2 regions of the Phreatobacter sp. AB_2022a genome follow, and region 2 is predicted to be linked to the other one. Evidence: riboswitches for the same ligand, from Rfam matches in the RefSeq annotation. Region 2 holds a riboswitch; the other holds the start of a gene.
What was found. Region 2 has a riboswitch for cobalamin ahead of OZ671_RS27250 (TonB-dependent receptor). Riboswitches for the same ligand answer to the same signal wherever they lie in the genome.
Positions count from the first base shown of each region.

Region 1: linked by a shared signal. The riboswitch ahead of cobW (cobalamin biosynthesis protein CobW) and the one ahead of OZ671_RS27250 (TonB-dependent receptor) in region 2 are both predicted to bind cobalamin.

Region 1 covers NZ_JAPSET010000029.1:71,030-78,452, reverse strand. Annotated here, with positions in the region: gene cobG (precorrin-3B synthase) at 1-1,170, opposite strand, end outside; gene cobN (cobaltochelatase subunit CobN) at 1,167-4,472, opposite strand; gene cobW (cobalamin biosynthesis protein CobW) at 4,479-5,546, opposite strand; cobalamin riboswitch at 5,761-5,940, opposite strand; gene cobU (bifunctional adenosylcobinamide kinase/adenosylcobinamide-phosphate guanylyltransferase) at 6,006-6,524, shown strand; gene cobO (cob(I)yrinic acid a,c-diamide adenosyltransferase) at 6,585-7,196, shown strand; gene OZ671_RS20325 (cobyric acid synthase) at 7,271-7,423, shown strand, end outside.
Region 2 covers NZ_JAPSET010000054.1:2,530-9,952, forward strand. Annotated here, with positions in the region: gene OZ671_RS27235 (ABC transporter ATP-binding protein) at 1-599, opposite strand, end outside; gene OZ671_RS27240 (FecCD family ABC transporter permease) at 596-1,579, opposite strand; gene OZ671_RS27245 (ABC transporter substrate-binding protein) at 1,576-2,460, opposite strand; gene OZ671_RS27250 (TonB-dependent receptor) at 2,465-4,669, opposite strand; cobalamin riboswitch at 4,701-4,905, opposite strand; gene OZ671_RS27255 (nitroreductase family protein) at 5,019-5,669, opposite strand; gene OZ671_RS27260 (hypothetical protein) at 5,708-6,025, opposite strand; gene OZ671_RS27265 (hypothetical protein) at 6,253-7,143, opposite strand; gene OZ671_RS27270 (glycosyltransferase family 4 protein) at 7,315-7,423, opposite strand, start outside.

The DNA of each region.
Region 1 (7,423 bases), on a different contig from region 2:
GGAGAGAACGATCTGATAGGCCCCCTCATGCCCGACCAGGGTGAGGTCGGCAATCCCCGCGCCGGCACATCCCTTTGCACAACCCGATACGTGCACGGTCAGGCCGTCCGCGATCCGGGCCGCCGCGGCGGCGGCAAAGCGCGCCGCGTCGGCTTGCGCCGGCGCCTCGCCGCGGCTGCACGCCGGAGCGCCGGGGCAGGCGCGCACGACGAGGCGGGGGGCGACGGTGCGGGGGATGAAGCCGGCCGCCGCGATCCCGGCGGAGACCCGCTCCCGCCGTGCCAGGCCGGTCATGGCGAAACCGCGCCAGGGCGCAAGGCCGAACCCATCGGCACCCGCCGTTTCCGCAAGTCCGGCAAGGACTTCCAGACCATCGGCGTCGCAGCGACCGAACGGGGCGCCGAACAGGAGCGCCGAAGTGCCTGCGCGGTCCCGCACCAGGCCGGCGCGCGCAGCGGCCGGCCGCCAGGGCGGCGCTGCCGCCCGCCGGCCGCCGAACCGCGCAAGTGTTCCTTCCAGCGCGCCGCGTGGAACATCGGAAAGCCGCCGCACCGCGGCCGGGCTTGCCCGGCGCCCTTCGACCGCCAGCCGCAGCAGGCCTGCGACCAGGGCGGGCACCACGTCCAGGCGCACCGGCCCGAACCAGGCCCCGCCGGCGAGGCCGACCAGCACCTCCTCCGGCGCAGCGGCGCGCAGGCGCAGTTCCGCAACCTCGCCGTCGAGCGGCAAGGCGCCGCCCCCATCGACCAGCACGGCGATCTTGGGTGGCAGGCCGGCGAGCCCCGGACGCAGAGCCTCGATGGCGGCGGCAAGGGCGGCCGCGTCGAACATCTCGGCCGGATCGCGCCCGGCGAGCGGCGAGACGATCGTCAGGCGATAGGGCCCATCGGTCTCGTCAGGCGCGACCAGACCGGCGGTCACGAGGCCTTCGGCCAGGGCCGGGTGGCTCTCGGCGCTCACGCCGCGGATCTGCAGATTGCCGCGGCCCGTCAAGTCGATCAGGCCATTGCCGGTATCGCGCGACAGCCTGGCGATGCATCTCATATCGGCGATGGTGAGGCGTCCGCCCGGCGGGTGCAGACGGACGAGCAGGCCGTCGCCGGTCGCCATCGGCCTCAGGGCGCCCGGGCACCAGCCGCGGACGAGCGCGGTCGGACGGGCGGCGGTCATGGCGCAGCCTCGGTGGCGTCGAGCAGCGCCGCCGCCGAATTCAGGCGGCTCGTCCAAAGCCCCCGGCGGCGCGCTTCGGCGAAACGCGCGAGGATTGCCCGGTAGGCCGCGGGATTGGCCTCGCGCAGCCGCGCCGCCGTGGTGTCGTCGCCGAGATAGGCCTGGAACACCGCGTCGAACAGGCCGTCGGGCACGTCGGGCGTGGTCGCCGCGTAGACGAACAGGCTGTCGACGGCCTCGGCGAGTTCGGCCGCGCCGCGCCAGCCGTGGCGCAACTGGCCGTCGATCCAGCGCGGATGGACGAGCCGGGCATGGACGATGCGCGCGAGATCCTCGCCGAGCGTCCGCGGTTTCGGCCGTTCCGGTACGGAGGTGTCGAGGCTGTAGGCGCGCGGACGGGCACCGAGGCTCGCCGCCGCCGCGACGAAGCCGCCGATGCCGTCCGCCGCGCTCGATGCCTCCAGGATGTCGCGGCCTGCGACGTCGCTGACATGGATGAAGGCGTCGGCGGCCGCGATCCGCGCCGCAAAGCCCGGATCGGGCGCACCGGCGGCTTCTGCGCCGCCGAAGGCGTGGCTCGAAGCGTCGAGATAGGCTGCGCCGAGCTGCGCGGCCTCCTGCCAGACGCCGTCGAGCGCGAGCCCGCCGGCCCCCGCGCCGAACCGGCCGGGAGCGGCGCCGAAAATGCGTGCACCGTGCGCGCCACGCCGGCGCGCCGCGGCCGGCTCGTTCCAGGCATCCTCCTCGTCGAGCAGGGCGACGGCGCGCGCGGCGGCGTCGAGCAAGGTGATCTGTTCGGGAAAGGTGTCGCGGAACGCGCCCGAGACGCGCAGGGTCACGTCGACACGCGGATGGTCGAGCCGGGCGAGCGGCAGGACGGTGAAGCCGGTGACGCGGGTCGAGACCGGATGCCAGACCGGCTCCACCCCCATCAGCGCCAGGGCATGGGCAATGTCCTCGCCGCCGGAGCGCAATGTCGGCGATGCCCAGAGATCCATGACCACGCGGCGCGGCCAGTCGCCCTCGTCCTGCAGGTGGCGGTCGAGCACGGCCCGCGCCGCCGCGGCGCCGAGGCGGCTGGCCGCGCGGGTCGGAATGGCGCGCGGATCGAGCGTTGCGAGATTGCGGCCGGTCGGCAGCACGTCGGGCCGGCCGCGATGCGGCGAGCCGGCCGGACCGGGCGTCACGAACCGCCCGCCGAGGGCCCGGACGAGGTTGTGCCGTTCGCTGGCCGCCGAGGCAGGATCGTCGGGCGCCTCGCCGAAGACGTGCAGACCATCGCGGAAACTCGTCTCGGCGAGATCGCAGAGATGGGCGTCGAGGGCGGTCAGCGCCGCGGTCATGTCCTGGTCGGCGGTGACGCCGCAGGCCGCTGCGAGCCCCGATGCCTCGGCGCGCGTGCGGATTTCCCCGGCCACCAATGCCGCGCGGCGCGGATCCATCACCTCGGCCGCGCCATATTCCTCGACGAGGTCGCGGAGCAGGGCGCTCTCGCCGTGCAGGCCGCTCGGCGCAAGGTTCGGCGGCAGGTGGCCGAGCGTCACCGCGCCAAGCCGGCGCTTGGCCGGCGCGGCCTCGCCGGGATCGTCGACCACATAGGGATAGATGACCGGCAGAGCGCCGGTGGCGATCCGCGGCCAGCAGGCTTCCGACAGGGCGACGGCCTTTCCGGGCAGCCATTCGGTCGTGCCATGCGTACCGAGATGGATGAGCGCATCGATGCCGGCCACCGCCTTCAGGCCGCAATAGAAGGCGAGGTAGCCGTGCCCCGGCGGGCGATCAGGGTCGTGATAGCCGCCCTTGCGGTCAGGACCGGCATCGCGCGCCGGCTGCAGCGCGACGATCAGCCCGTCCAGGATCAGCGCGCGATACCGGAACGCGCCATCCGCAAAGGCCGGATCGGTCTCCGGCGCGCCATGCGCCGCCAGAAGCGCATCGCGTGCGGCGGCCGGAATTTGCGCGAGAAAATTCTCGTAAAGGCCTGCCGGAACGGCAAAAGTGGTTTCGCCCTCGGTGAGCGCCGGCATGATCAGCGCGGCCGGCGGACACTCACCGACCCGGTAGCCGGTTCCGGCGAGCAGGCGGTGGATGGCGACGACGCTCGCCGGCGTGTCGAGGCCGACGGCGAAGCCCGCCCGGCCGCCGCGCGCGGGATAGTCCGAGAGCACCAGGGCGAGCCGGCGCTCGCCGGCCGGTTTTGCGGCCAGCGCCACCCAGGCGGCCGCGAGTTCCGCAAGACCGGCGAGGCCCTGCGCGTCGGCGACCATGCGGCGCGTGACGAGGCCGGTCGCGGCATCGCCCGTTTCCTGCTTGAAGCCGATCGCCGCACCGGCCAGCCGGCCGTCGAATTCCGGCAGGGCCACCTGCATGGCGAGATCGACCGCGGACAGCCCGCGCGGCGAGGCGAGCCAGGCGTCGCGCGGACTGCCCACGGGAATCGCCTGCAGGATCGGGCAATCGGCGGCGTCGAGCACGAAATCGGCGCCGTCGCGCGCGGAAAAGGCAGTGGTCGTCACGATGATCGCCGGCCGGCGTCGGCGGATCAGGCTCCGCAGCGGTCCGCTCGCCGCCTCGTCCTTGAGGCTCGTGAGGGCGAGGACGACAGGAGCGAGGCCGCGCCCGAAAAGGGCGTCGGCGAGGCCCGCGGCGAGATCGGTATCATCGGCCGCGATGCTTGCCCGGTAGACGAGAACCAGCGCGAGCGGGCGATCCGCCGGCGCAGCGGCCAGTTCCTCAGCGGCGTCGGCCACCCCGGACCGTGCGTTCCAGCCGAACAGCGCCGGCAGGGGGCATGGTGGCTCCGCCGCCGCGCCGGCTCCGCCGGGCGAAAGATGAGAGGCGATCCGGCCGAGCAGGCGGCGCATATTGTCGACGCCGCCCGCCGCGAAATAGGCGGCGAGGTCGCGCTGCAATCCGGCATCGACCGTGCCATGGGCCGCGAGCCGTTCGTCCGGGCGCTCGTCGCCAGGCAGGACCGCCAGCGGAATCCTGGCCTCCCGGCAGATCGCCGCCACCTGGTCGAGCCCATAGGGCCAGTAGTCGCGCCCGCCGAGGCAACGCAGCAGCACGAAGCGCGAGCGCGAAACGGTCTTCTCGACATAGAGGTCGACGGAGAGCGGATGTTTCAGCCGCCTGAGGCTGGCCAGCCTGACGTCGAGCGCCTGGCCGGCCGCCGCGGCCGACAGCGCGGCAAGATCGCTGTCGGCGAAGGACAGCACCACCACGTCGCCGGGCGCCTGGTCGAGATCGACCGCCTGGTCGGTCTCGTCGAGCGTCACGGTGCTGGCGGGCAGGATATGCATGAGCGGTCAGCCGGCGAGCGCTTCTTCGACGGCATCGCGGTCGAACCCCTTGAGGCCGATCGCGACGATCCGTCCGGCGCGGGTCTCGCCCGGCGCCCAGGCGCGGTCGTAGTGATGGGCGATGCGCTGTCCGACGCCCTGGACGACCAGGCGCATCGGCTTGTCGCCGACCGCAGCAAAGCCCTTGAGCCGCAGCACGCCTGCCGCCTCGGCAGCCTGGGCGACGCGCGCCGCCAGGACCTCGGGCGAGGCGACCGCGGCCACCGGGAAGGAGTGGCTCTCGAAATCGTCGTGATCGTGATCGGCTTCGGTCTCGTGATGCGAAGGGCGGGCGGCGAGGTCGGCCTCGGCCGCCGCGCCGAGGCCGACTACCAGCGCCGGCTCGACCTTGCCATGCGCGGTCTCGACGATCTTGATCGCCTTCGGCAGATGTTCCTCGATCTCGGCGCGCACCCGGGCGCGCGTCGGCGCGTCGATCGCATCCGCCTTGTTGAGCAGGATCAGATCAGCGCAGAGGATCTGGTCCTCGAACACTTCCTCGAGCGGGTTGTCGTGATCGACCGCGCCGTCATCCTGGCGCTGGGCGGCAAGGGCCGCGGGGTCGTCGGCGAAGCGGCCTTCCGCAACCGCCGGGCCATCGACCACCGCAATGACGCCGTCAACGGTGACACGGCTGCGGATGGCCGGCCAATTGAACGCGCTGACCAGCGGCTTCGGCAAGGCGAGGCCGGATGTCTCGATGAGGATATGGTCCGGCGGGTTCGCCCGGCCGAGCAGCTTTTCCAGCGCCGGCACGAAATCGTCGGCCACCGTGCAGCAGATGCAGCCGTTCGGCAGCTCGACGATGTCTTCGGCAGTGCAGCCGGCGATGCCGCAGCCCTCGATGAACGAACCGTCGAACCCGATGTCGCCGAATTCATTGACGAGAACCGCAATCCTGCGGCCGTCATTGTTCTCGAGCAGGTGCCGGACGAGCGTGGTCTTGCCGGCGCCGAGAAAGCCGGTGACGATGGTGCAGGGGACTTTGGCGAGCGAGGCCTTGGCAGGCGCCGAGCCGGTGGACGAGCTGGTCATGGAAGATCCCGGGATCCTGGACAAATGGATGGCGGCAGCGGCGAATTCAGCAAGGCCGGCATGGCGCATCGGGCGGGGAGGCAGAAAAAGCAGTCGGTCTCGTCACGGCACGCTCCGTCAGGCAGCCGGCCTCAGCCGGAAACGCTCCCAAGGACGAAGCCGGGCCTGTCGGCCCGAACCGGTTGCCATCGAAACACCCCGCTCGATGGGCCCATGAGAAGCACTGGTGACGGCAGGTCTCCTGGCTCGCGGGTCTAAACCTTCCGCCGCCTTCCCGGGACGCGCCCAGTGGCCTCTGGCTTCGGTTCGCCGCTTACAGTTGCGGGGGCAGCCGTGGTTTTCCACCACGTTCCCTTTTCACCTCATCGAAGAGGCACCGTCGAGTTTTAGCACTACCGGCCCGCGCCGTGATTTGCAATGAGTGCGCGCCTCACTCCATCGGCCGAACCCCGGGATCCCATGACGCGTTCCACCCGATCCGTGACCCTGGTGCTGGGCGGCGCGCGTTCCGGCAAGAGCCGCCATGCCGAAGCGCTGATCGCGGCCCGGCCGGCGCCCTGGCGCTATGTCGCCACGGCGCAGGCCTATGACGACGAGATGCGGGCGCGGATCGCCGAGCACCGGGCGCGGCGCGGCGCCGGCTGGCAGACCGTCGATGCCCCGCGCGACCTTGCCGGCGCGCTCGGCGCTGCGCCCGCCGGCACGCCGGTGCTCGTCGATTGCCTGACCCTCTGGCTGACCAACCTGCTCCTCGCCGAGGCCGACCTGCCGGTGGAGCGGGCGAGGCTGGTTGCCGCGGTCCAGGCCTTCGACGGCCCGCTGATCCTGGTCTCGAACGAGGTCGGGCTCGGCATCGTGCCCGACAATGCGCTGGCACGACGCTTCCGTGACGAGGCCGGGCGGCTCCACCAGGAGCTTGCGGCAGTCGCCGACCACGTGATCTTCATGGTTGCCGGACTGCCGATGACCGTGAAATGACGACGAAACCGGGCCGCCGGTGGCGGCGCGGCTGCCGATGACCGGGACATGAGGATGATGATGACGGACGAGACCGACGAGGCCACGCGCCACCGCGCCAAGATGGCGAAACGCAAGGCGGTGCAGGATGCCGAGGTCGCCTCGAAGACCATCGAGAAGGGCCTCGTCATCGTCAATACCGGCCCGGGCAAGGGCAAGTCGACCGCCGCCTTCGGCCTGATTCTGCGCGCGCTCGGCCATGGCTGGCGCGTCGGGGTCGTGCAGTTCATCAAGGGCGCCTGGTCGACCGGCGAGCGGGAGGCGCTGACCGCCTTCGGCGACCGCATCTCCTGGCATTCGATGGGCGAGGGCTTCACCTGGGAGACCCAGGACAAGGCGCGCGATATCGCCGCCGCGGAGCGTGCCTTCGCCAAGGCGCGCGAACTGATGGCCGACGAGACGATCGGCCTCGTCGTCCTCGACGAGCTCAACATTGCGCTCCGCTACGACTATCTGCCGCTGGCCGAGGTCCTCGCCGCGCTCCGGACGCGACGGGAGGGCCTGCACGTCGTCATTACCGGCCGCAACGCCAAGCCCGAACTGATCGAGATGGCCGATCTCGTCACCGAAATGGCCCTGGTGAAGCATCATTTCGCGCAAGGCGTGAAGGCGCAGGCAGGAATCGAGTTCTGACAGAGCGGCGGCAGGACCGCCCGGCGTGCCTGCGGCACGACGACGGCGACGCCGCCCCGAGGGAGTATCGCGGCATGCGCGCACGGGCACTGATGATCCAGGGCACCGGCTCCGACGTCGGCAAGTCGCTCGTCGTCGCGGGCCTTGCGCGGCTCTTCGCCCGGCGCGGCCTCAAGGTCCGGCCGTTCAAGCCGCAGAACATGTCCAACAATGCGGCCGTCACCGCC
Region 2 (7,423 bases):
CGGTCGAACCAGGTCGTGGCGAGCTCGATCTCGTGCAGTGCGACGATGACGAGCTTCGACCGGCCGCGCGCGGCGAAACTGCGGACGAGGTCGATGCGGTGGCGGATGTCGAGGCTGGCGCCCGGCTCGTCGGCGATCAGCACCGGCGGATCGGTGACCGTGACCGCCGCCAGCAGCGCGCGGGCGCGTTCTCCGCCCGAGAGGCCGGACCAGCGCCGGTCGGCAAGTTCGGCGAGCTCGCCGGCATCGAGCGCACGATCGACGGCCATGGCATCGCTCCCAGGCACGCGCGCCGCGCCCATGTCCAGCAGCATGCGCGGCGTGATCTCCCAATGGGGCGTGAAGTTCTGCGGCACATAGCCGAGCGCGGCGGCTCGTTCGCGCCCGGACAGCGTCGGCAGCGGCCGGCCGCCGATCGTCACCGTGCCGGCATGATCGGGCTCGAGCCCGGCAAGGATCTTGAGCAGGGTCGACTTGCCCGCGCCGTTCGGCCCGACCACGGCGACCGCGCCGCTCGGGCCGGCCTCGAAATCCATGCCGTCGACGATCGCCCGGCCGCCGCGGATCAGCCTCAGCCCCCTGCCCGCAATGCCGGTCATGACTTCAGCCGCCGGGCGAGGAGGACGAGGAAGAACGGCCCGCCGGCAATGGCGGTGACCAGGCCGAGCGGGATTTCCGCGGGGGGCAGCGCCGATCGCGCAATGGCGTCGGCGAGGACGACGATGATCGCCCCGGCCAGACTGGAGGCGAGGATCAGCGGCCGATGCCGCGGCCCGACCAGCCAGCGCGCGATATGCGGCGCGGCCAGGCCCACGAAGGCGACGGGCCCGCCATAGGCAACGGCAATCGCGACGACCACCGCGCCGACCAGCACGCAGAGCGTGATGAACCGCCTGATGTCCAGGCCGAAGCCATGGGCCATTGCTTCGCCCAGCCCGAGAAGATCGAGGCCCGCGGCGACCCGCAGCGCAAGCGCAATCGCGCCGGCGAGCAGCGCGACGAGCAGGACGAGACCCTGCCAGGAGGGCGTCTGGATGCCGCCGAGCACCCAGCTCATGACGACCTGGAGGTTCACCGTCTCGTCCGACAGCGCGAGCATCAGGAATGATCTGACGGCACCGAGCACGGCCGCGATCGCGACGCCGGCCAGCAGCAGCCCGGCGGCATCGATGACGCCGGCGACGCGCGCGACGGCCAGAACCAGCACGGTCGCCCCCCAGGCGCCGGCGAAGGCGAGCAACGGCAGCGACAGCGCCTGGGGCACGCCGAGCGGCACCAGCAGCGCGATGGTCGCGCCGACGGCCGCGCCACCGGCCGAGCCGAGCAGGTAGGGTTCGGCCAGGGGATTGCGGAACAGCCCCTGGAACAGGCAGCCGCCGAGGCCGAGCAGCGCCCCGACCGCGGCCGCGGCCAGGACCCGCGGCAGGCGCCAGTCGAGGATCAGCCGGCTGTCCAGCGAGCCGTCGCCGCCGAGAGCGCTGAGGATCGCCATGGGCGAGGCCCAGTCATGGCCGGCCGCAAGCCCGATGAGGATGGCCGCGGCGAGCAGGATGCCGAGCGTCGGCCAGACCCGGCTCATGGCCCGGCACCCGGATGCAGCAGCGTGGCGAGCTTTTCCACCCCGTCGACCACGCGCGGCCCGGGGATGAGGAATTCGGCGCGCGGGACGGCGAAGACGCGCTTCTCGGCGAGCGCCCTGAGGCTCGCCCAGCCGCGTCGGGCGAAAAGCTCGTGCATGTCGGCCGCGGAGCCGGCGAACAGCACGATGTCGGGATCGGCGCGCAGCAGGGCCTCCGGCGCGACCTGGGCCAGCATCTGGGGCCGGTCGAAGGCCAGCGCGCCGCCCGCCGCGACCATCGCATCGGCCGTGTAGCTGCCCGGCCGGGCGACCAGCAGCAGGCCCGAGGCGACCTGCCCGGTGATCATCACGACGCGCGGCCGCGACCGTCCGGCAATGCGGTCGGCGACGGCGGCGAGCCGCCGTTCGAGCCCCGCGGCCACCGCCTCCCCGCGCGCCGGCATGCCGGTGGCCGCGGCGACCAGGCGGATGTTGGAGAGCACTTCCGGGATCGTCCGGTGGGTGAGCACGGCAATGGGAATGCCGAGCCGTTCCATGGGATCGACGAGCTGATGCACGGCCTGGCGCGCGGGCGTGACCACCACGAGGTCGGGCCTCTGCCGGACCACCCGGTCGACCGAGAAGCCGAGACGGCCACCAACGACGGGCCGGTCCAGCACCTCGGACGGAAAGCGCGTGAAGCTCTCGATACCGACGATGCGATCGGCCAGGCCGACGGCCGCGACGAGCTCGGTGTTGGAGGCGAAGATGGTGACGAGGCGCTCGGGCGGGCGCGGCAGAGCGACCTGCCGGCCGAGCGCGTCGACGATCGCGGGCGGCTCCGCGCCGAGCGCCGCGCTCACGCCGAACGCCAGGACGAGGCAGGCCGCGATCGCCCGCATCGGTTCAGAACCTCGCCTGCAGGCCGACGACGAATTCGCGGCCGGGCATGGAATTGCCGAGGTTGCCGATGCCACCGGTATTGCCGAGGTCGGACCGGCCGATGAACGGCTGCCGGTCGAGGGCGAGGAAGATCGGGTGCTGGTTGACGTTGAAGATGTTGTTGACGGCAAGGTACGCAGTCATGCCCTGACGGATCTCGCCCTCGAGCCGGGCGTTCCAGACCCAGAACGGCGGCTTGCGGTGTATATATTCACGGTTCGGCTCGCCCTGCGGGATGATGAGGTTCTCTTCCGTATTGTACCACATCGGCCCGCGCAGGATGCCGATGACCGAGAACGTCCAGGGAATGGCGACGCCGGCGCGCTGGCCGACGCGCGTGCCGATGGACGCCTGGTACTGGTACATGCGCTCGACCTTGTCGGTATTGGCGCTGGCCGGCGCGCCCGCATCGCGCATGTGGAAATTGTAGGCGCCGTTGCCGAAGGCCGACCAGTGCCAGCCGTTGGCGCGGACCTGGAAGGCGGTGAGGAGGTCGACAGCCGCCTGCAGCTCGACGCCGCGCACGGTGACGTCGCCGGGATTGTTGACATAGTCCGACGTGGTCGTGGAGCCCGGCCGCAGGCGCGTGACGATGCGGTTGGCGATGACGTTCTGGAACAGCGCGGCATCGAGGCTCCAGCCGTTGATGGCGAGCGTCGCGCCGACCTCGATCTGACGGCTGGTTTCCGGCCGGATATTGGGATTGCCGAAGATCTGGCTGCCGCTGAGCACCGTGTAGTTGCCCGCAAGCTCGGTGGCGGTCGGCGCGCGGAAGCCGGTCGAGAGGCCGGCGCGGAAGCTCAGATGGTCGGTCGCCCGCACCGTGCCGCCGACCGTATAGGTGGTGGCGTGATAGGGCCGGCTGCCGGTTGCCTGGTTGGCGAGGTTCGGCGTCGGGTCGAACGCTGTGCTGCCGCGGGTGTGGCGGATGCCGGCCCGCAGGATGAGCCGCTCGTCGAACAGCCGCTGGCTGTTCTCGGCATAGAAGCCCATCACCGAGTCGGTCTGGTTGTAGTCGAGCGGTGCGACCTGCGGCGTGCGCGGCCCGAGCGCCATCGTCTCGAGATAGCGGTCGGAGCGCAGCCAGCTGCGTTCGGCGTCGAAGCCGAGCAGCAGCTCGTTGCCGGCCCAGAGGTTGAACACCGGCTGGAAGCGCAGGCCCATAATGTCGAGGGCGCGGCGGTTGTTGTCGATGCGCGTGCCCGGCTGCGGCCGGCCGGTGGTGGCGTTGCGCTGGATCGGCGCGGCCCAGCGGAAGATGTCGCGGTCGCCGACGAGATAGCCGTGCAGCGTCCAGCGCAGCGCTTCCGTCGCCTTGCCGGTATAGACGAGGTCGAGCGAGGAATTGGTGCGCTCGTCCCGGTTGATCGTGTTCCAGGCCGAGCCGCGGAAGCCGGCATTGTAGATGCCGTCGGTGCGGATGGTGAGATCGATCCGGTTGACGTCGTCGATCTGGCGCCCGACGGTGCCGGTCGCGCCGAAGCGTTCGTACTGGGTATTGGCCATCAGGCCGCCGCCGGCGCCCGAATGGTAGCTGTCGCGCCGGCCGCCGGCGATGCCGATGTAATAGTCGGTGCCGCGGATTTCGCCGCCGGCGCTCGCCCGGCCCTGCAGCAATCCCCAGGATCCGCCCTGCACGTCCACGACGTTGCCCGTCGCGGTGCGGCCGTTCTTCAGGATGATGTTGATGACGCCGCCCATCGCCTGGCTGCCATAGATGACGGAGGCGGGCCCGCGGACGATCTCGATGCGGTCGACATCGGCCGGCGACAGCTTGGAGATATTGGCGGTGCCGGCGCGGCGGCCGTTGACCAGGACCAGGACCTGGCTGCGGAAGTCGCGGCCCTGCCCCTCCGTCGAGGCGCCGCGGATGTTGAGCGCGGTCTGCGCCGCCGTCCATTCGGAAAAGAAGCCGACCGCATTCTCGGCCAGAAGATCGGTCACCGAGCGCGCGGTGGACCGCGTGATGCGCTCGCCCTCGATCACCTGGACCGTGCCGGTGATGCGGCTGCGCGGCTCCGGCCGGCCCGTGGAGGTGACGACAATCTCGTCGAGCAGAGTGGGCGCGGCCGGCGCTTCCTGGGATGCGGCCGGTGCGACGCTGGCTGCGAGGGCCAGGACGAAGGCGGAAACAGCCGGCGCTGCGACGCGCGGCAGGACTAAGGACATGGATCGGCTCCTCCGGCCCACCGCCGGTACGGGTTGCATGCGATCCTCGGCCGGTCTCCTGGCTCGCGGGTGACGCGCCGCTTCCCCTTCCCGGCCGGTCGTGGCCAGTGGTGTGTCGAAGAGCGCTATCCGCTTACAGTTGCGGGGGCAGCCGCGGCATTGCGCCTGCTGGAGGGCGCGCACCGCATTCCCGTTTCACTTCCCGTCAGGGAAGCACCGAGGACGTCCACTACGAAACACAAATCGCCCGCTGCCGCAATCCGGCCCTATTCCCTTTCGCACAGATTGCGGGACACGGACGGCAGTGGTGCCGCGCCGGGCGCGCGGCGGGCAGCGCGCGCTCCTGGCTTCAGGCATCGCCCGGCGCCTGCCACCACGTCGTCCTGGCGGCAAGATCGGGCCGCTTGCGCTCGCCCGGCGGTTCCTTGGCCGTGCCGATATGGACGATGCCGGCGATCCTTTCGCCGGCATCGAGGCCGAGCAGGGCCTGCGCGCCCGGACTGTAGGCGGCCCAGCCGGTCAGCCAGGTGCCGTCGAAACCGAGGGCGTGAACGGCGTGCAGGAGGTTCATGCACACTGCGCCGGCCGAGAGCTCCTGCTCCCAGGCGGGAATGCGGGCCTCGGCATCGGTGCGGCTCACCACGATCACCACGGTCGGCGCATAGGTGAAGACGCGCGACATGATGCCGGCAAATTTCGCCCGCTTCTCGGGGTCCATGGCCTGGTTCTCGGCCTCGTAGAGACGGGCAAGGCCGGCGCCGGCGGCAAACCGCGCCTCGCCTTCGAGCACGACGAAGCGCCAGGGCTCCAGCATGCCGTGGTCGGGGCTCCGCACGGCGATGGCGAGCGCACGCTTCAGTTCCGCGGCATCGGGGCCCGGTGCCGCCAACGTCGTCATGCCGACGGAGCGCCGCGCTTCGAGCAGGGCCAGCAGGGTCTCCGCCGCAGGCCTGCGGCGTGAAGCTGCGGGCACGTCCGGCCGTGTCGTTGGGCTGTCCATGGCGGCTGTCCTGCTTTCCAGTCGGGGCCGGCCGAGGGTCAGGCCCGGCCGAGCGTTGGCATGGTCATGAGGCTGCTCGGCTGCAGCGCCGGCACCAGGGCGGCCAGCGCGGCCTGCAACGCCTCGATGTCGGCCGATGTATCCGGCTTCCAGCCGCACGGGCAAGGGTTGTCGCAGCAATGGGCGTCGGCGACCTCCTGGTAGACCGAGCCGACGGCCATGGCCGCCAGCTCCAGCACCTTCATCGGCGGCAGGTCGGTGTTGCGGAGCGCCTGGCAGAAGGCTGCCATGACGGTCTGGTGGAAATCGGCGCGGGCGCGGTCGGTCCGCTCCTGCGCCTGAGGTTCGAGCGGCATGATCTGCCTTTCCTGATGGCTCGCGGCGGCGGCGGCCGTCGATCGGCGCCCGCCGTCGGGGCTGAAGGCCGGCACGGGCGCGCAAGAGCCATAGGCGCGAAAGGGGATTGGTTCAAGTTATTGTTTTTACAAATGAAATAGAACAATTCGAAACTGCCGCGGCAGGCTGGCCGCGGCATTGTCCGGGTTCGGAGCCCGCCGCTGGGCGAAAGGCTCCGTTGGGGCGTTCAATAACGCGCCGTCGCGAGGTCGGGCGTCTCGTCCCGCTGCCGGCCGGCCACGGCTGCTGCGACCCCGGCGATGAAGGCGCCGATCAGCAGGGCCAGGGCGCTGGCGAGAGCGAAAGCCGCGCCCGCCTTCCTCGCGGCATCGGCAGCCTCGCGGGCCTTGGTCTTCGCCTCCTCGATGCGCACGAGCAGGGCATCGATGCGGGCATTGGCCTCCTGCTCCGACAGGCCGGTATTGGCAGCGATCAGCCGGGCCAGATAGGCCTTGTCATCGGTGCCGAGCGATCCCGCAACCGCGCTCTGCGCGAGAATGCGCGTGATCTCGGCGGTGGCCTTGGCCCGGCCGTCCGGCTGGCCGGCGAGGCTCGACGGGTCGTTCGGCCGCAGGAGATTGTCGACGTAATAGGCGACGGCGCCGGAATTGCCGGCCATGTCGGCGGCCGCCGAGGTCGCGCCCGACGCGGCGGCTGCCGTCGCGCGGGCGCCGCCGCCCGCGACGGTCGTCAGACCCGCCCCGACCGTGCCGACCATGAGCAGGGTTGCCAGTGCCCAGGCCATGAAGCCATGGACGGTATCGCGGAAGAACACTTCGTCCGACCGCAGGCCGACCCATTCGGTGCGCAGCCGGCCTGCGAGATAGCCGCCGACGGCGGAGGACAACCACTGGATGACGACCAGCCCGACGGCGGTCGAGGCGGCGAAGGTGGTCAGTCCCGCGCCCTGGCCGGGCCACGGCGACACGATGGTCAGGCCGAGGCCCGAGCCGACCAGCATGAGGATGACGGTGATGGTCGCCGCGGCGAGCGCGCCCGCGATGATCGCGCCCCAGCTGACGGCGGACTGTGACGATTCCGCCGGGACCACCTGACCGGCGGCAAAGGGTCGTTCCATTGTCGCCTCCTACCTGAAGAACAGCAGGATCAGAATGATGACGGGAATTGGCACGCCAAGAAGCCAGAGCAGTATTCCGCGACCCATGTTGCACTCCTGTATTCTGACGAAAGAGTAAGCGCGGCGGAGCCGGATTGGTTCCTGCCCCGTCTTTATTTGGCATTGCCGGGTCTATGCGGCCCGCGTGACGGCCTCGCCGCGCAGTAGGCCTTTGAACAGGTCTTCGTAGGCCGCGGTCATGATCCCGGTGGAGAACCGCTGTTCGAACGCACGGCGGATC